3 regions of the Pragia fontium genome follow, and region 1 is predicted to be linked to each of the others. Evidence: predicted binding sites of a transcription regulator. Region 1 holds the regulator's gene; each other region holds the start of a gene.
What was found. The regulator Fur, encoded in region 1, represses iron uptake genes when iron is present. The targets are predictions, from matches to a motif close to ATAATAATGAGAACNACTATCAA.
Positions count from the first base shown of each region.

Region 2: EL341_RS04820 (TonB-dependent siderophore receptor) is a predicted target of Fur. The motif match lies at 2,535-2,557, and genes of this name have one in related genera.
Region 3: sodA (superoxide dismutase [Mn]) is a predicted target of Fur. The motif match lies at 2,356-2,378, and genes of this name have one in related genera.

Region 1 covers NZ_LR134531.1:1,447,777-1,453,134, reverse strand. The annotation lists gene cstA (pyruvate/proton symporter CstA) at 1-465, shown strand, start outside; gene EL341_RS06360 (YbdD/YjiX family protein) at 564-758, shown strand; gene fur (ferric iron uptake transcriptional regulator) at 1,370-1,819, shown strand; gene EL341_RS06350 (putative signal transducing protein) at 1,880-2,296, opposite strand; gene glnS (glutamine--tRNA ligase) at 2,381-4,048, opposite strand; gene nagE (PTS N-acetyl glucosamine transporter subunit IIABC) at 4,299-5,358, opposite strand, start outside.
Region 2 covers NZ_LR134531.1:1,152,644-1,158,001, forward strand. The annotation lists gene rpoS (RNA polymerase sigma factor RpoS) at 1-195, shown strand, start outside; gene EL341_RS04820 (TonB-dependent siderophore receptor) at 279-2,390, opposite strand; gene EL341_RS04825 (ABC transporter substrate-binding protein) at 2,612-3,718, shown strand; gene EL341_RS04830 (MSMEG_1061 family FMN-dependent PPOX-type flavoprotein) at 3,723-4,298, shown strand; gene mutS (DNA mismatch repair protein MutS) at 4,464-5,358, opposite strand, start outside.
Region 3 covers NZ_LR134531.1:3,823,099-3,828,456, forward strand. The annotation lists gene fdnG (formate dehydrogenase-N subunit alpha) at 1-1,910, opposite strand, end outside; gene sodA (superoxide dismutase [Mn]) at 2,464-3,090, shown strand; gene EL341_RS16565 (zinc ribbon domain-containing protein YjdM) at 3,373-3,711, shown strand; gene yiiM (6-hydroxyaminopurine reductase) at 3,876-4,550, shown strand; gene EL341_RS16575 (YibL family ribosome-associated protein) at 4,598-4,957, opposite strand; gene EL341_RS16580 (DUF3053 family protein) at 5,140-5,358, opposite strand, start outside.

The DNA.
Region 1 (5,358 bases):
GACCCATTAGGTGGAATCAATACCCTGTGGCCGCTGTTCGGTATTGCTAACCAGATGCTGGCGGCTATCGCCCTAACGCTGTGCGCAGTAGTGCTGTTCAAAATGAAGCGAGAAAAATATGCCTGGGTCGCCGTGATCCCAACTATTTTCCTGCTGGTTTGTACGCTCACCGCCGGATGGCAGAAAGTATTCGATGCTAACCCGCGCGTTGGCTTCTTGGCTCTGGCGAATAAATATCAGGCATCCTTGGATAAGGGTGAAATTCTGGCTCCGGCTAAATCACTCGATCAAATGAGCGCGCTGATATTCAACAACCAATTAGATGCCGGACTGACCATCCTCTTTATGTTGGTCATGCTCAGCGTGGTGGTTTTCGGTTTGCGTACGGCCTTCAAAGCCAAGGCTAATCCTCAACCAACGGCGAATGAAGTGCCTTACCAACCATTTCCAGCATCAATACAATAACTGACTGATGGCTAAAAACCATTAATCGCCAAGCATAAAAATGGCAGTATGCAAAAGTTTTTAGCAATACTGCCACCATAAAAAGGAGGCCAATACTTATGTTTGAAGACTTAGCAAAAGTAGGTCGCTATCTTGGGCAGGCGGCTCGTTTAATGGTGGGTATGCCTGACTACGATAATTACGTCCAGCATATGCACCTGACCCATCCGGATCGGGAAGTGATGACCTATGAGGAATTCTTCCGGGAACGTCAGAAAGCACGCTACGGCGGAGGCAATGGCCCCTGTTGTTAAATAGATTATGTCCTTTGCCGGTTACCATCGTAACCGGCTTTTCAGCCTCAAAGAAAGCCAATTGATTAATCCTTCGCTTAAAACAATCCATTAACCCAATAATTCATAGATTGCGTGATAACATTATTTCTCATGTTTTGAGCAAGATAGCGCTAATATCAAACTTATTGGCCCATTTATAGCAACAACCATCGAAAAATAGGCTAATCACATGCTACGCTATATAAGTATTTTGATTATTGTTAGCGAACCTGGTGAATGAGTCATTGTACAAAATGCACATCGCATGGTTAGCTTTGACTATGGTTCTCAATGGGCAATTAACCTGCCTCATTTGGCCTTCTTAGTAATTATCGAACCTCATTGACTTGTTGATGGGCTAAGAAAGGATTGGCTGGTTACGGCTCAATACGCCTCAGCAAATCAATAGCAAAGTAAAAAAGTGGAGATGAAATTTCCATAAAACCATAATGATAGCTATCAGTGTAATCGGATTCCCCTACATACCTTGTGGTTCCTATTTCATGTATCTGACCCTATAATGCTATATTATATTTTTGTTAACCGTTCGCTAAAGACTCATGGCGTCCCGAATTTAGGAAGAAATCTGCATGACTGATAATAATATCGCACTGAAGAAGGCTGGACTGAAAGTTACCCTTCCTAGACTTAAAATTCTGGAAATACTTCAGGGGCCTGAGAATCATCACGTTAGCGCGGAAGATTTATATAAACGTCTGATCGATATGGGAGAAGAGATTGGTCTTGCCACCGTCTATCGCGTTTTAAACCAGTTTGATGATGCCGGCATTGTCACCCGCCACAGCTTTGAAGGTGGTAAATCCGTTTTTGAACTAACGCAAAAACATCATCATGACCATTTAATCTGTCTGGACTGCGGCCGAGTTATTGAGTTTAGCGATGAATTGATCGAACAGCGTCAACGGGATATATCCGAAAGATATAATATTAAACTAACCAACCACAGCCTGTATTTGTATGGTAAGTGTATATCCGGTGACTGCCGTAAAGATGAGAATTTGCACGACTCCCGTGGTTAATTAGCTCATTCTTTCAGACTGCTATCATAGCAGCGACAATTGCCAGCATAATTGCTGGCATTATTTTTTGCTGAATTTACCGCAATCGTTACACTTAATTCCATGCTGATAGAAAAAAAGTGGAAAACCCAGCAGAATAAAAATCACAAAAGCGGATTTCTTTCCCTTGGTAAAGAGAGCAACATTATGGCTCCCGCAAGCAGGACAAATCCAATCACTCTCAACATCACTGTCGGGAATTTCCGTCTCCGCTATCGATAGTGAGAAATCCTGCTGCAAAATCTCTTCGGCTTCCTGCGCATCCTGCTCAGCCACCATTAGCCTGACGCCACCTAACGCATCAGAATAAAGCCACTGCATATTAATGGTATGCTCATCGGCAATATACGCGCGGATGCCAGCGGCCTGAAGATTACTTTTAGCAATTTGCGCCTCAAGTGGAAAAGAGTATCGCCCCACTACAACCAACGGCCCCATAATATCTTCCTTCGCCTTAAAAAAATGCCCGTCAGTTTATGCTGGCGGGCATTTTTTATTCAAGCATATTGTCAATCTGGCATACTAGCTGGCTTGAGAAGCCCAGGTATCGCGCAGACCCACCGTGCGGTTAAATACCAGATTATCCGTTGATGAATGACGATTATCAGCGCAGAAATATCCTTCACGTTCGAACTGATAAGCAAACTCAGGCTGAGCCTCTTTTAGGCTTGGCTCAACAAAACCATGGGCAATGGTTAAGGACTCTGGGTTAATCGTAGACAAGAAGTCATCTGCCGCCCCAGGGTTCGCCACATTAAATAAGCATTCATACAAACGGAATTCAGCAGGTAGTGCGTGAGAAACCGAAACCCAATGAATAACACCTTTCACCTTACGGCCATCCGCCGGATCTTTACCCAAGGTTGCCGAATCATAACTACAGTAAATGGTGGTAATTTCACCCTGAGCATCTTTCTCAACCCGCTCAGCTTTGATCACATAAGCATTTCTCAGACGGACTTCTTTACCTAAAACCAAGCGCTTATATTGCTTATTGGCTTCTTCACGGAAGTCTGCGCGATCGATGTAAATCTCACGGCTAAACGGTACACTGCGGGTTCCCATTTCAGGCTTATTCGGGTGAGCCCCAACGGTTAACCATTCTTCGTGCCCTTCCGGTACGTTCTCAATAATAACTTTAACCGGATTCAATACGGCCATGGCCCGCGGTGCATTCTCGTTTAAATCTTCACGTATGCAGGTTTCTAACGCCACCATTTCTACGTTGTTATCTTGTTTAGTTACGCCAATGCGACGGCAGAATTCACGGATTGAAGCGGCCGTATAACCACGACGACGCAGACCCGAAATGGTCGGCATCCGCGGATCGTCCCATCCTTCTACCCTATTTTCAGTCACCAGCAAATTCAGCTTACGCTTTGACATAATGGCGTATTCTAAATTCAGGCGAGAAAACTCGTACTGATGTGGATGACAAGGAATGGTGATATTGTCCAACACCCAATCATACAGACGACGGTTATCTTGGAATTCCAACGTACACAGAGAGTGAGTTATTCCCTCCAGCGCATCTGAAATGCAGTGGGTAAAGTCATACATCGGGTAGATGCACCACTTATTACCGGTCTGATGGTGATCGGCAAATTTAATCCGATACAGAACAGGGTCGCGCATAACGATAAAAGAGGATGCCATATCGATCTTGGCACGCAAACAAGCTTTACCCTCAGCAAATTCACCGTTTTTCATTTTCTCAAACAGCGCAAGGTTTTCTTCTATGCTGCGATCGCGATATGGGCTATTTTTCCCCGGCTGAGTCAGCGTTCCACGGTATTCACGCATCTCTTCAGGACTCAGCTCATCCACATAGGCTAAGCCTTTGCTGATTAATTCAACCGCATACTGATGTAACTGATCAAAATAGTCAGAAGAGTAGCGCACTGCGCCATCCCAATGAAAACCTAACCACTGAACATCATTCTTGATTGACTCAACATACTCGATATCTTCTTTTACCGGGTTAGTGTCATCAAAACGCAAATTACACAGACCTTGATAGTCCTGCGCAATGCCAAAGTTCAGGCAAATGGACTTCGCATGCCCAATATGCAGATATCCGTTCGGCTCAGGTGGAAAACGGGTCACGATAGTCGTGTGTTTACCTGATGCTAAATCTTCGTCAATAATATGACGAATAAAATTAGTTGGGCGAACTTCAGCCTCACTCATTTACTTTTTCCTCGTATGCAAAATGCAAAAGCGATCACAACGTTATAACCTCTTATAATCTAACAACCGCCCTCAGGACACAACCGTTAGTTACAGCAAAGTCAGCCGTCAAGTAGAAAGCCGCTGATTATAACCTCGTCATCGCTATATTTATTGCCGTTATTTTACCTTAAAAAGCCAATAAATAAAAAAAGCGGGAAGGTTACCCTTCCCGCTTCACACAATATATCGGCCAGATAAGCGTTAAATCTTATCCTTTAATATCGAACAGTTTGGACTGACCGGCCACTACACTACCGCTAGCCACATCAATGATACCGCTAAAATCATCAATATTACTGACAACAACCGGGCTGATAATAGAAGCTGCATTGGCAGATAAGTAATCTAAATCCAACTCCAGTACCGGATCGCCAGCCTTCACGGTAGCGCCTTCTTCAGCTAAACGCTTGAAGCCATTACCATCCAACTTAACGGTATCAATACCAATATGAACCACCACTTCTGCACCGTTTTCAGTTTCCAGACAGAATGCGTGATTAGTACCGAAAATTTTCACCAATGTACCGTTAGCCGGAGCAACCACGATTTTACCGGTTGGGCGAATAGCGATACCTTCACCAACGGCTTTACTGGCAAATGCTTCATCAGGAACCGCTTCCAGCGCCACAATATCACCGGTAATTGGCGAAATTAAGGTGCTAATAGCTTCAGCTTTTTTCACTGCTGCCTGAGGCTTAACGACTGGCTCAGATACTGTAGTTGCAGCAGCCTGAGTTTTAGGTGCAGTACCGGCAGCAATCACTTTACGCATGCTGTCAGCAATGGATTCGGCTTTTGCCCCAACAATAATCTGAATACTTTGCTTATTTAACTTAACCACACCCGCAGCGCCTAAACGCTTAGCCGCTGTACTATCAACGATGCCAGAGTCTTTTACCGTCAAGCGTAAACGAGTAATACAAGCATCAATACCGGTTAGGTTATCACTACCACCGATAATACCAATGTAGCTGGTTGCCAATGCATCCAAGCCTTCGCTGGTATTAGAGTTATCCGGTGTCGCTTCCAATTCATCTTCATCTTCACGACCCGGTGTTTTCAGGTTGAAAGCACGAATAATGACCGAGAACAGCAGGAAGTAAACCACGAAAGCCACAACGCCCATCACCAACAGCATCCAGACGTTGCTACTGGCCGCTGGTAGTTTAAACATTAACGCATAGTCAATGGCGCCCGCAGAGAACGTAAAGCCAGCGTGAATACCCAGCGCTGTCGCTACGTACAAGCTAATACCGGTCAGGATAGCG
Region 2 (5,358 bases), 300 kb from region 1:
AATCCAAAACAGCGGGAAGTATTAGCCCGTCGTTTCGGTCTGCTGGGCTATGAAGCGGCTACATTGGAAGATGTTGGTGCTGAGATCGGTTTAACCCGTGAACGCGTACGCCAGATTCAGGTTGAAGGTCTGGGTCAACTGCGTGAAATTCTGGTTAAACAAGGTCTGAGTATTGAGGCATTGTTTCAGGAATAATTCAGAGTAACGTGAGTTATTTTAGTCGTTAAGATGATAAAAACACCGTCCCATATGAGACGGTGTTTTTTTAACTTCAATCACTACCAGCGATAGTTCACTTTCGCGGTGACTGTCCGCCCATCACCGTAATAACACCAATAGTCACAGGCGCTGACGTATTTCTTATCTGCCAGATTATTGGCGTTAACCTGCACCGACCACTGCTTATTGACATCATAACGGATCATGGCATCCCACAACGTATAATCAGGCACTTTCAGCGCTTGAGTGTTGGTCGCATCGCCATAAGTGCTACCAATATAGCGCACACCGGAGCCAATAGTTAATCCATCCAACGGACCGCTTAGTGCATAATCGGCCCATAGTGATGCCATATTTCTCGGGGTTGCCGGTAAGCGTTTACCAATCTCTTCATCATTGAGTGAACGAATGATTTGGATACGACTTAGCGTATAACTGGCGTGTATTTTCAGCGCATCGGTGGCATAACCAACGGCTTCCAGTTCTAATCCACGTGAGCGAGCCATACCGGTTTGGCTACGAATCGCCGGATCGTTTGGATCGGTGGTTAAGGTATTTTTTTGGTAAAGCTCATAGAGTGCTGCGTTGATGTAGCCGTTAAACCCTTGTGGCACGTACTTAATACCGATCTCAGTTTGTTGACCGGTTTGCGGAACGTAGGGTTTATTGTCGTTATTACGGCCGGACAATGGCTGGAATGATTCGGAATAGCTGACATACGGATTTAAACCGATATCTGACAGGTACATCAGACCAGCACTTTTGGTGTACTTATGATCATCCATATCCTGACGGTCGTTAGTATCTGGCTGGATATCACTGGATCTGGCTTTATCATAGCGCCCACCCAGCAGCAGCAACCATTTGTCATCAAACTTCAACTGATTCTGTACATATAAACCGGTCTGGAAACGTTTGGTGCGATGACTGAACAACTGGTCATCACTCACGGGATTATAGTTGCCGTAGGAGGGATTAAAAATATCCAGCGGGGCACCAAAACTGTAGAGGTTGGCATCTTTGCCCCGTGAGTTGGCGGTAAAGTAGTCAACTCCGAGTAATAAGGTATTTTCAAAACGATCGAAGGTCCAGTTACCCACCATACGGTTATCAATCGCCCAGCTTTGCGCGCTGCCGTTACGGTAGGTCAAACCGCGGTTAACGTGACGATCGTCGACCATACCCAGACCGTAAATACTACGCAGATCCATATTCAGATAGCTGTAGTTCATATTCTGGTGGAATGTCCATGTGTCATTAAAACCGTGTTTAAACTCATAACCAGCGTTGAATTGTTCAGTATTGTTGCGGCTATAGCTTGGCTCACCATAAGACATTTTATAATCGACTTTACCAAATGGCGTATTTTGCAGCGTTCCATAAGGCAGTTTAAAGCCGCTGGTCGGATTGGCATTATCTTTCAGGTAGCTGGTTAACAGGGTCAGGCTGGTATCATCTGATATATCAAAGGTCAGGCTTGGTGCAATATAGTAACGTTCGTCTTTAGCGCCATCGCTAGGTCCGTTGGTTTTCTTGGCAAAGCCAACCAAGCGATACTGAACGCTGCCTTCGTCGTTTAATGGGCCGGAGGTATCCAATCCGAAGTCGCGGTAATCATCGGAACCGTAAGATAATTGTACTTCCCCTTGTTGTAGGCGGGTAGGGCGCTTACTAATCACGTTGACCAGACCACCAGGAGGGTTTTGGCCGTAGAGCATAGAAGCCGGGCCTTTAAGCATCTCAATACGTTCGATGCCGTAGGCTTCTTGCTGCCAACCATAGAAACCATTTTCGTTAATGGCTTGTAGGCCATCTTGATAGCGACTCCAGCCGAAGCCACGTACAATTAACCAGTCGGTTTTATTATCCGGGCCATAAGGTGTAGCAAAAACGCCGGAGCTGTAACGCATGGCCTCATCAATTTTTTTACTTGCATGGCGATCCAAATCTTCACGAGTGACTTCGGATAACGCTCTTGGCGTTTCGGCTGCTGGGGTATCTATTTTTGAGGCGGTATTTCCACCAATAACCACCATCTTCTCAGTGCCGGAATTGGTTGAGGGTGATGTTTCAGTGGCGGCTAGAGCCGGTGCGGTTGCCGTTAGGCTGAGTAAAATAGCATAAGCTAACGGTTGATAGGTTAGGCCAGTCGGAACGACTCGGTTATCCATTGATGATGTTTCCTGAATCAGTATTGGTAATGAGAGTGATTATCATGCGTATTTTCTTTTTATTTAGGTGTTTCTGTCAATTGAAACCATCAAATGAGAATAATTTTTTACAACTCTTCTGCTTTGGTGGTTCAAAATGATATATTGAGAATCGTTATCACTATTTTTAACGGTTAGACTAGACTGCTACCATTCACCTGCTATTAAAGGTTCCGTATTTCATGAATAATCGATTGTTGAAGCTGTTACTGATATTTATTTTCAGTATTTCAACGGCCTATGCCAGTGAATGGCCAAAAGAAGTGACGGATATATTAGGCAATAAAGTGGTGATTACACAGAAACCACAGCGGGTAGTGCTGGCATCAGGCTATAGCTTTGTTGCTTTGTCATTTGTTCATGAAGATCCGGCTTCGGTACTGATTGGCTGGGGAAGTGAACTGAAAAAATTTGATACCGCAACTTATGAACTCTACAAGAAGACCTTTCCTAAACTGGCAACGCTGAAAACCATTGGCAGCGGCAGTGGCGATGAATTATCGGTAGAAACCATACTTTCCTTGTCACCTGATTTAGTCATTTTTGAGGCGTGGCAGGCTCCTCGCTCTCAGGTTTTGATTGCTTTATTACGTAAGAGCCATATTCCCGTGGTGTTTGTCGACTTCTATCAATCACCTTTAGAAAATACCCTTCCTTCCGTGCGCTTATTAGGGCAATTATTAGATCGCGAACAGCAGACGGAACAGCTAATTGGTTTTTATCAAAGCCATATGGAACGTCTTACTTCCAGATTAAACGATCCTAAAATAGAACATCCGCGAGTATTACTGCATGCGTATCCTGGCGTCTGGGAATGTTGTTGGACCAGCGGAACCGGGGGAGTTGGGGAATATATTACTTTGTTTAAAGGCATCAACGTTGGCGCAGATAAATTCCCAACCGGTAATGGTGGTCAGCTTAGTCTGGAATATTTGATTCAGAAAAACCCTCAGGTGTATATTGCCACCGGACATTCCGGCGTCGATCCGAATAAAGCTTTGCCGCTAGGTACCGGAGTTGATATGGCCCTTAGCCAACGTCAGTTAAGTAAACTGGTGGCGGAGAAAGGGCTGAACACGTTTGATGCGGTACAAAATGGCCGGGTTTATGGCTTTTGGAACTATTTTTCTGGTTCACCGCTCAATATTGTGGGAGCAGAGGTGATGGCAAAGTGGATCCAACCGGAGTTATATCAGGATGTCGATCCACAAAAAACCATGGATGAAATGAACCAACGTTTTCTTCCGGTGACGTTAACCGGGACTTATTGGCTTACCCTACAGAGATAGCGTTATGTATATCAAACCAGAACATACAGTCACTTCAAAAGAGCAACTGCGTGAATATTACGCCATGCCACATCAGATGGTGGTGAAGAAGCAAATTGATTTTTTGGCGCCTTATGGCCAAAAGCTGATTTCCCTGTCACCGTTTTTTATGTTGGCAACGGTAGGTAAAAATGGTGTGGATGTTTCACCTAAAGGGGGATATCCCGGGTTTGTAAAAACGGTGGGTGAGAAGACACTGTTGATTCCTGATTATGCCGGTAACAATCGGTTAGATGGCCTACAAAATATTATTGATAACCCACAGGTTGGCCTGACATTTTTGATTCCCGGTTATAACGAAGCATTTCGAATAAACGGTAAAGCGACCGTTTCCATTGATCCCTCCCTGTGTGAGTTCTTCACGGATACTGGCAAAACAGTGAAGTGCGTGATTGTGGTTAACATTGAAGAGGCGTTTATCCACTGTGGTCAGGCAATATCACTGGCTAAACTGTGGGATGTTGAAAGTCAGCAAAATAAAGACAGTGCACCAACGCTGAAGGATATTATTGCTTTCCATACGGCGCGGGAATCGGTTTAAGTCGACTACAGAAATATAAAGAATGTGTCATCCGATAAATTGACTCATTCTTGCAAATAAACTGCGACCTAAACGGTAATCTCTCCTGTCGTGTGATGATTGATACCATTCTTTATAAGTTAAAGAACCGATCGGTTTTAGCGATCGGTTCTTTTTTCGTTATAGCTAGACCAGATCTTTTAAGCGATAAATCCATTCCAGTGCCTGTTTGGGCGACAGCGTATCCGGATCTAAGGCTTCCAGCGCTTCTACCGCCGGGGATGTTTCTGCTTCAACGGTAAGTAGCGCCATTTGTGAGCCTTCAGCGGTGCTGTTGGCGGCGCTCAGCGAGAGCGATTCCAGCTCTTTTAGCTTTTGACGTGCGCGCTTGATAACGTCTTTAGGCACTCCGGCCAAAGCGGCGACCGCCAGACCATAACTCTTACTGGCTGCACCGGGCTGAACGCTATGCATAAAGGCGATAGTATCACCGTGCTCCACCGCATCCAGATGGACGTTCTCTACCCCTTCCATACGTTCAGGTAGGGTGGTTAATTCAAAATAATGGGTTGCGAACAGCGTCATGGCCTTAATTTTATTAGCCAGATTCTCTGCACAGCTCCAGGCCAGTGATAAACCGTCATAGGTTGACGTACCTCGACCAATCTCATCCATCAGAATCAGACTTTGTTCGGTGGCGTTATGTAGAATATTGGCGGTTTCCGTCATTTCCACCATAAACGTAGAGCGACCAGAGGCCAGATCGTCAGCGGCACCGATACGGGTAAAGATGCGATCGACGGGCCCGATGTTGGCGCTGTCGGCGGGAACAAAACTACCGATATGAGCCATTAACACAATCAGGGCAGCCTGACGCATATAGGTACTTTTACCGCCCATATTTGGGCCGGTGACAATTAGCATTCTGCGCTGGGGAGAAAGCTGTAGTGGGTTGGCGATAAAGGGTTCGCGCAATACCTGTTCAACTACCGGGTGGCGTCCGCCGGTAATATTGATGCCCGGTTTATCGCTCAGTTCCGGACAGATATAGTTTAGCGTATAGGCTCGTTCTGACAGATTG
Region 3 (5,358 bases), 1.7 Mb from region 1:
CAGTGCCATTGCAACCAGCGACCGGAGTTGGCAATCGAACCATCTTCTTCAGCAAAACAGCTGGACGGTAAACGGAATACTTCCGTTTGAATTGATGCCGGATCAACGTCGTTATATTCGCCGTGGTTTTCCCAGAAGCTGGCCGTTTCGGTCGCCAATGGATCCATCACTACCAGGAACTTCAGTTTCGCTAACGCACGGGCGGTTTTGTTTCTATTCGGCGATGACGCAAGTACGTTTACGCCCTGACAAATGAAACCACCCACTAACCCTTGTTCCATACGTTCGATATAGTTCATCCAGTCGTAAGGCTGATCCCATTTTGGTAACCAGTCAAAGCCCCAACTGTTTTCTCTTTGCGCTTTATCGCCGTAGAAACTCTTCATCAAACTCACGAAGAATTTAGGATAGTTACTCCAGTAGTTTACCTGACCCGGCAACATCCCTTTCGGTGTGCTGGCAGCCAGATAATCTTCCAGAGAGGTGTGCTTCTCTGAAGGTAGCGTTAAGTAGCCTGGCAGGCTCTGGGATAACAATCCAATATCTGTGGTGCCCTGTACGTTGGAGTGACCACGTAAAGCGTTCACGCCGCCGCCAGCCATACCGATATTACCCAGCAGTAGCTGAATCATCGCCATGGTACGGATATTCTGCGAGCCGACGGTATGTTCCGTCCAGCCCAGCGCATACAGGAATGTCGCCGCCATATTTGACGCACTGGTTTCAGCCAAGACTTCACAGACTTTGGCAAAATCAGCCTGCGGCGTACCACAGATGTTCTCTACCACATCCGGGGTGTAGCGACTAACATGATGCTTTAACAAATTCCACACACAGCGCGGATCGCTCAGGGACGGATCGCGCAGCGGCTGGCCATTTTCATCGAACTGATAGTTCCAGCTGGATTTGTCATAACGGCGATTCTGCTCATCAAAGCCGCTGAATAAGCCGTCTTCGAAGCCAAAATCTTCACGAATTAAATAGCTGGCATTGGTGTAATGTTTAACGTATTCCGCGTTGATCTTATTATTATTAATCAGATACAGAATAACGCCCGACAAGAAAGCAATGTCAGTACCAGAACGAATTGGCGCATAAATATCAGCCACCGATGCGGTACGGGTAAAACGCGGATCCACCACAACGATTTTCGCGTTGTTGTGCTTTTTCGCTTCCAGCGCCCAGCGGAATCCCACTGGATGAGCTTCAGCAGCGTTACCACCCATAACGACAACAACGTTGGCGTTCTTAATATCAACCCAGTGGTTGGTCATCGCACCGCGACCAAATGTTGGAGCAAGACTTGCTACCGTTGGTCCGTGTCAGATGCGTGCTACTTGGTCGATACCGAGCATACCGAGCGCTCGGGTAAATTTTTGGGTTAATAATCCCGTTTCATTACTGGCTGCCGAGCCACACAACATCCCGGTGCTCAGCCAACGGTTAACCACCGTACCGGCTTCATTCACGTGTTGGAAATGCGCGTCACGGTCGTCTTTCATCAGCTTGGCAATGCGGTTTAAGGCATCATCCCAGCTCAGACGTTGCCACTTATCAGAACCCGGCGCGCGGTATTCTGGATATTGCAAACGGCCTTCACTATGAATGTAGTCGATGAGTCCTGCCCCTTTAGGGCAAAGCGCACCGCGGTTTACCGGATGATCCGGATCCCCTTCAATGTGGAAAATACTACTTTTGGCATTTTTTGCCCCATCACCTAGGCTGTACATTAACAGCCCGCAGCCGACGGAACAGTAAGTGCAGGTATTACGTGTTTCACGAGCGTGCAATAATTTATAATTACGTGTTTCCGCTAGTGCCATAGTCGGCGCAAAACCTAATGCCGCTACAGTTGTACCCGCCATACCGCCAGCGCAGATTTTAAAAAACTGCCTTCTGCTGACCTGCATGGTTTTCTCCTCTATTTGACATAAGAACTTAATCTTTTCTGCGCGGATTATAGGGGCAACTGATGGACAACTTATTGATCTCGATCCTCTATATATCAATCTGTTTTATATGTTAATTTTAATCAAAAAGAGGTATTAATATGTTAAATCACTACCTAAATAGCACTATAATTTATAGCGTTATATATCACTTTATATTCGGTCAAGAAACAGACCAACACCTGATAGTAAAGTAAGGTTATTATCTGATTTAGTGACATATCATACTGAAATGAAACTACAATATCCTTTTTTGAAGTCGCGACGCACTGAACATAAAGCAATATAAGTTACTTTAATTCATAAAGATTATTTACATTTCGACATATTTGACTACTTATAAATAGGTATTAATTAAATACCTAAAAAATGGCTGAAATATTAAAGATACGAACAACAAATAACCACAATAATGATAATGATTATCAATCGTTATTAGATGTTATACTCAAGAGGTGACAAAAAACCCGCTGCCTGCGATCGCGCAGCTAAAACTGTTTTGAGGAGTAACAATATGAGCTATACACTTCCCCCTCTGCCTTATGCTTATGATGCTTTAGAACCTCATTTTGATAAGCAAACCATGGAAATCCACTACAGCAAGCACCATCAAGCTTATGTCAACAATGCCAATGCGGCTCTTGAGACGCTGTCTGACGATCTAAAAAAGCTGTCTGCGGAAGAGTTAATTGTTCACTTGGATAAAGTCCCGGCAGAAAAACGCACCGTATTAAGAAACAACGCCGGTGGTCATGTAAACCACAGTCTGTTCTGGAAAGGCCTGAAAAAAGGTACGGTACTACAGGGCGATCTAAAAACCGCCATTGAGCGTGACTTCGGTAGCGTTGATAGCTTTAAAGAGATGTTTGAGCAAGCGGCAGCCACTCGCTTTGGTTCTGGCTGGGCTTGGTTGGTTCTACAAGAAGGTAAACTGGCTGTGGTGTCCACGGCTAATCAGGATAGTCCACTAATGGGTGAAAGCGTATCTGGCGCTTCTGGTTATCCCATCGTCGGTTTAGACGTTTGGGAACACGCTTACTACTTAAAATTCCAAAACCGTCGTCCAGACTACATTAAAGAGTTCTGGAACGTAGTTAACTGGGATGAGGCCGCTACACGTTTTTCTGCAGCGAAAAAATAATATGACGGGTTAGTACTCGTCTATATAACCGAGGTAGTATCGGCTATTCCGCTATTATCTCGGACTTAAATCCTCAGTTTTCAGCCCTTGCCTGAATTTATCCCCGCTCCGCCCTGAAAAGATCAGCATTCTCCTGATAAATTGGCAATTTTATTGGATGATAATTTCTTTCTATTGCTATCTACTTCATAACCAGATGGTTTATCCCTGTGATAAAAGAGGCTATTTGTAGTAGAATGCCGCCTTAATTTTATTCACGTTCTATTTTTTAGGGAAATTGACATGCACTCTATTCCAGCTTGCCCGGTCTGCGGGTCAGAAAATACCTATCCAGACGGTTCCATGTTCATCTGCCCTGATTGCGCTCACGAGTGGAATCCTTCCGAGCCAGAAGCGACTGACGGCGATGAGAGAGTGGTGAAAGACAGCAACGGTAACGTGCTGGCTGACGGCGACTGCGTGACGCTAATTAAGGATTTAAAACTGAAAGGTTCTTCAACCGTCCTGAAGGTCGGCAGCAAGTCTAAACCTATCCGTCTGGTCGATGGCGATCATGAGATCGACTGCAAAATCGATAACACCAGCATTATGCTGAAAGCCTGCTTCGTTAAGAAAGTTTAAGAAGCATTACCGGAAACAAAGCTGCGTTCTTGACCAAGAATGTGGCTTTGTTTTTAGTTATCCCGTCTATTTCTCCTTGCAATTTAGTCCTGTTCAAAGCTGGATCCGCGCCGCTATAGGCAGTATGCTCATTTCATGGTTACCCCCAATCATCGGCGGTTATGATGCATTATCCCAACGTTTACCTTGGTAAGATCGAACCCTATGAGGGGCATTCTCCCAGCGCAATCAATAAACGTGCCGCTAATGGTGAGCTAACGCTAACAGCATTAGGGTTTGAGGGGGATGAACAAGCAGAAACCCGTCACCACGGCGGGGCCGATCGGGCACTGTGCCACTATCCGCGCGAACACTACGCTTACTGGCAAGCTCAATATCCTGAACAGGCGGAACAGTTTGTTGCCCCGCTGTTTGGTGAGAATATTTCTACCACTGGCCTCAATGAAGAAAATGTCTATATTGGTGACATCTTTCGTTGGGGAAAAGCGCTGATTCAGGTTACTCAGCCTCGCTCCCCTTGCTATAAACTGAACTTTCACTGTGATATTGGTGACTTTGCACGCACTATGCAAAACAGCGGTCGCTGCGGCTGGCTCTATCGGGTCATTTCAGCGGGTAGCGTGAATTCACAACAGGCGCTGGAGCTGGTTAGCCGTAACAGCGATCTCTCGGTAGCAGAAGCGATTTCAATTGCCTTCAACGCCCCTTTTGATGCAGAACAATACCGGCGCATGCTTGCCGCAGCGGGTTTGTCCGCCAGTTGGAGCAAAAATATGCAGATGCGTTTATTAAATCGAAGTATTGAGGATATGGAAAGACGACTGGTTGGTACTCAGTAAAGCGTCAGGCCCGCAAAGTGACCTGACTGACACATAAGAAAAAGAGATTAAAACTGACTGCGGGCAAATCCGGTCACTTCTTTAATGCCCATTTCACGACCCAAAGCCGTCATTGGATGAACAACTTCAAGGCCTTTAACCTTTTTCTTCAGTGCTCCCATATCCGCTTGTTCCGCTTTAGTAATAGGGCGACTGAAGGCTAGCTTTTGTATCTTCTGAGCTTTAGCGCTAAGAACTTTACTTTTTTCCGCTCGCAGCCTTTCAATTTCAGCCTGTAATGTGGCCTTTTCGGCATCCATTTCAGTCAAATCAGTATCGAGGCCTTTGGTAATAACATCTTTCTCTTTGCGGTTTAACGCATCCAGCTTATCGCTTAAGCGTTTAATTTCTGCTGCCTGTTGTTTCATAGCCTTGACCTTACATTCCAACTTAAATAATAAAATACCCTAAAAATCGGGTGTGCTTGGCGAAGAGTATAAACGTAACGCAACTTCAGTTCTAATCCGCAGCGTCGAATAGGCCAAAACAGTAGAAAAAACGGGCCACAAATACTGTGGCCCGTTGTCTTAACCTTGTGAAAAAATAGCGATTACATTAGCTGAGCAATTTTACGCGCTACGTTCATCAGTTCTTGCTGGTTCTTTTGCAGAGAATTGTTCATTTCGTTGAACTGATCCAATGCTTTTTGCTCGGTAAACTGAACCATCTGACCACTATATTCAATTTTATCACCCTGAGCTTTCAGGAAGTCAGAAATTTTCAGAATATCGTCAAACGTTGAATCCAGCAGAACCAGAGTTTGCTTACC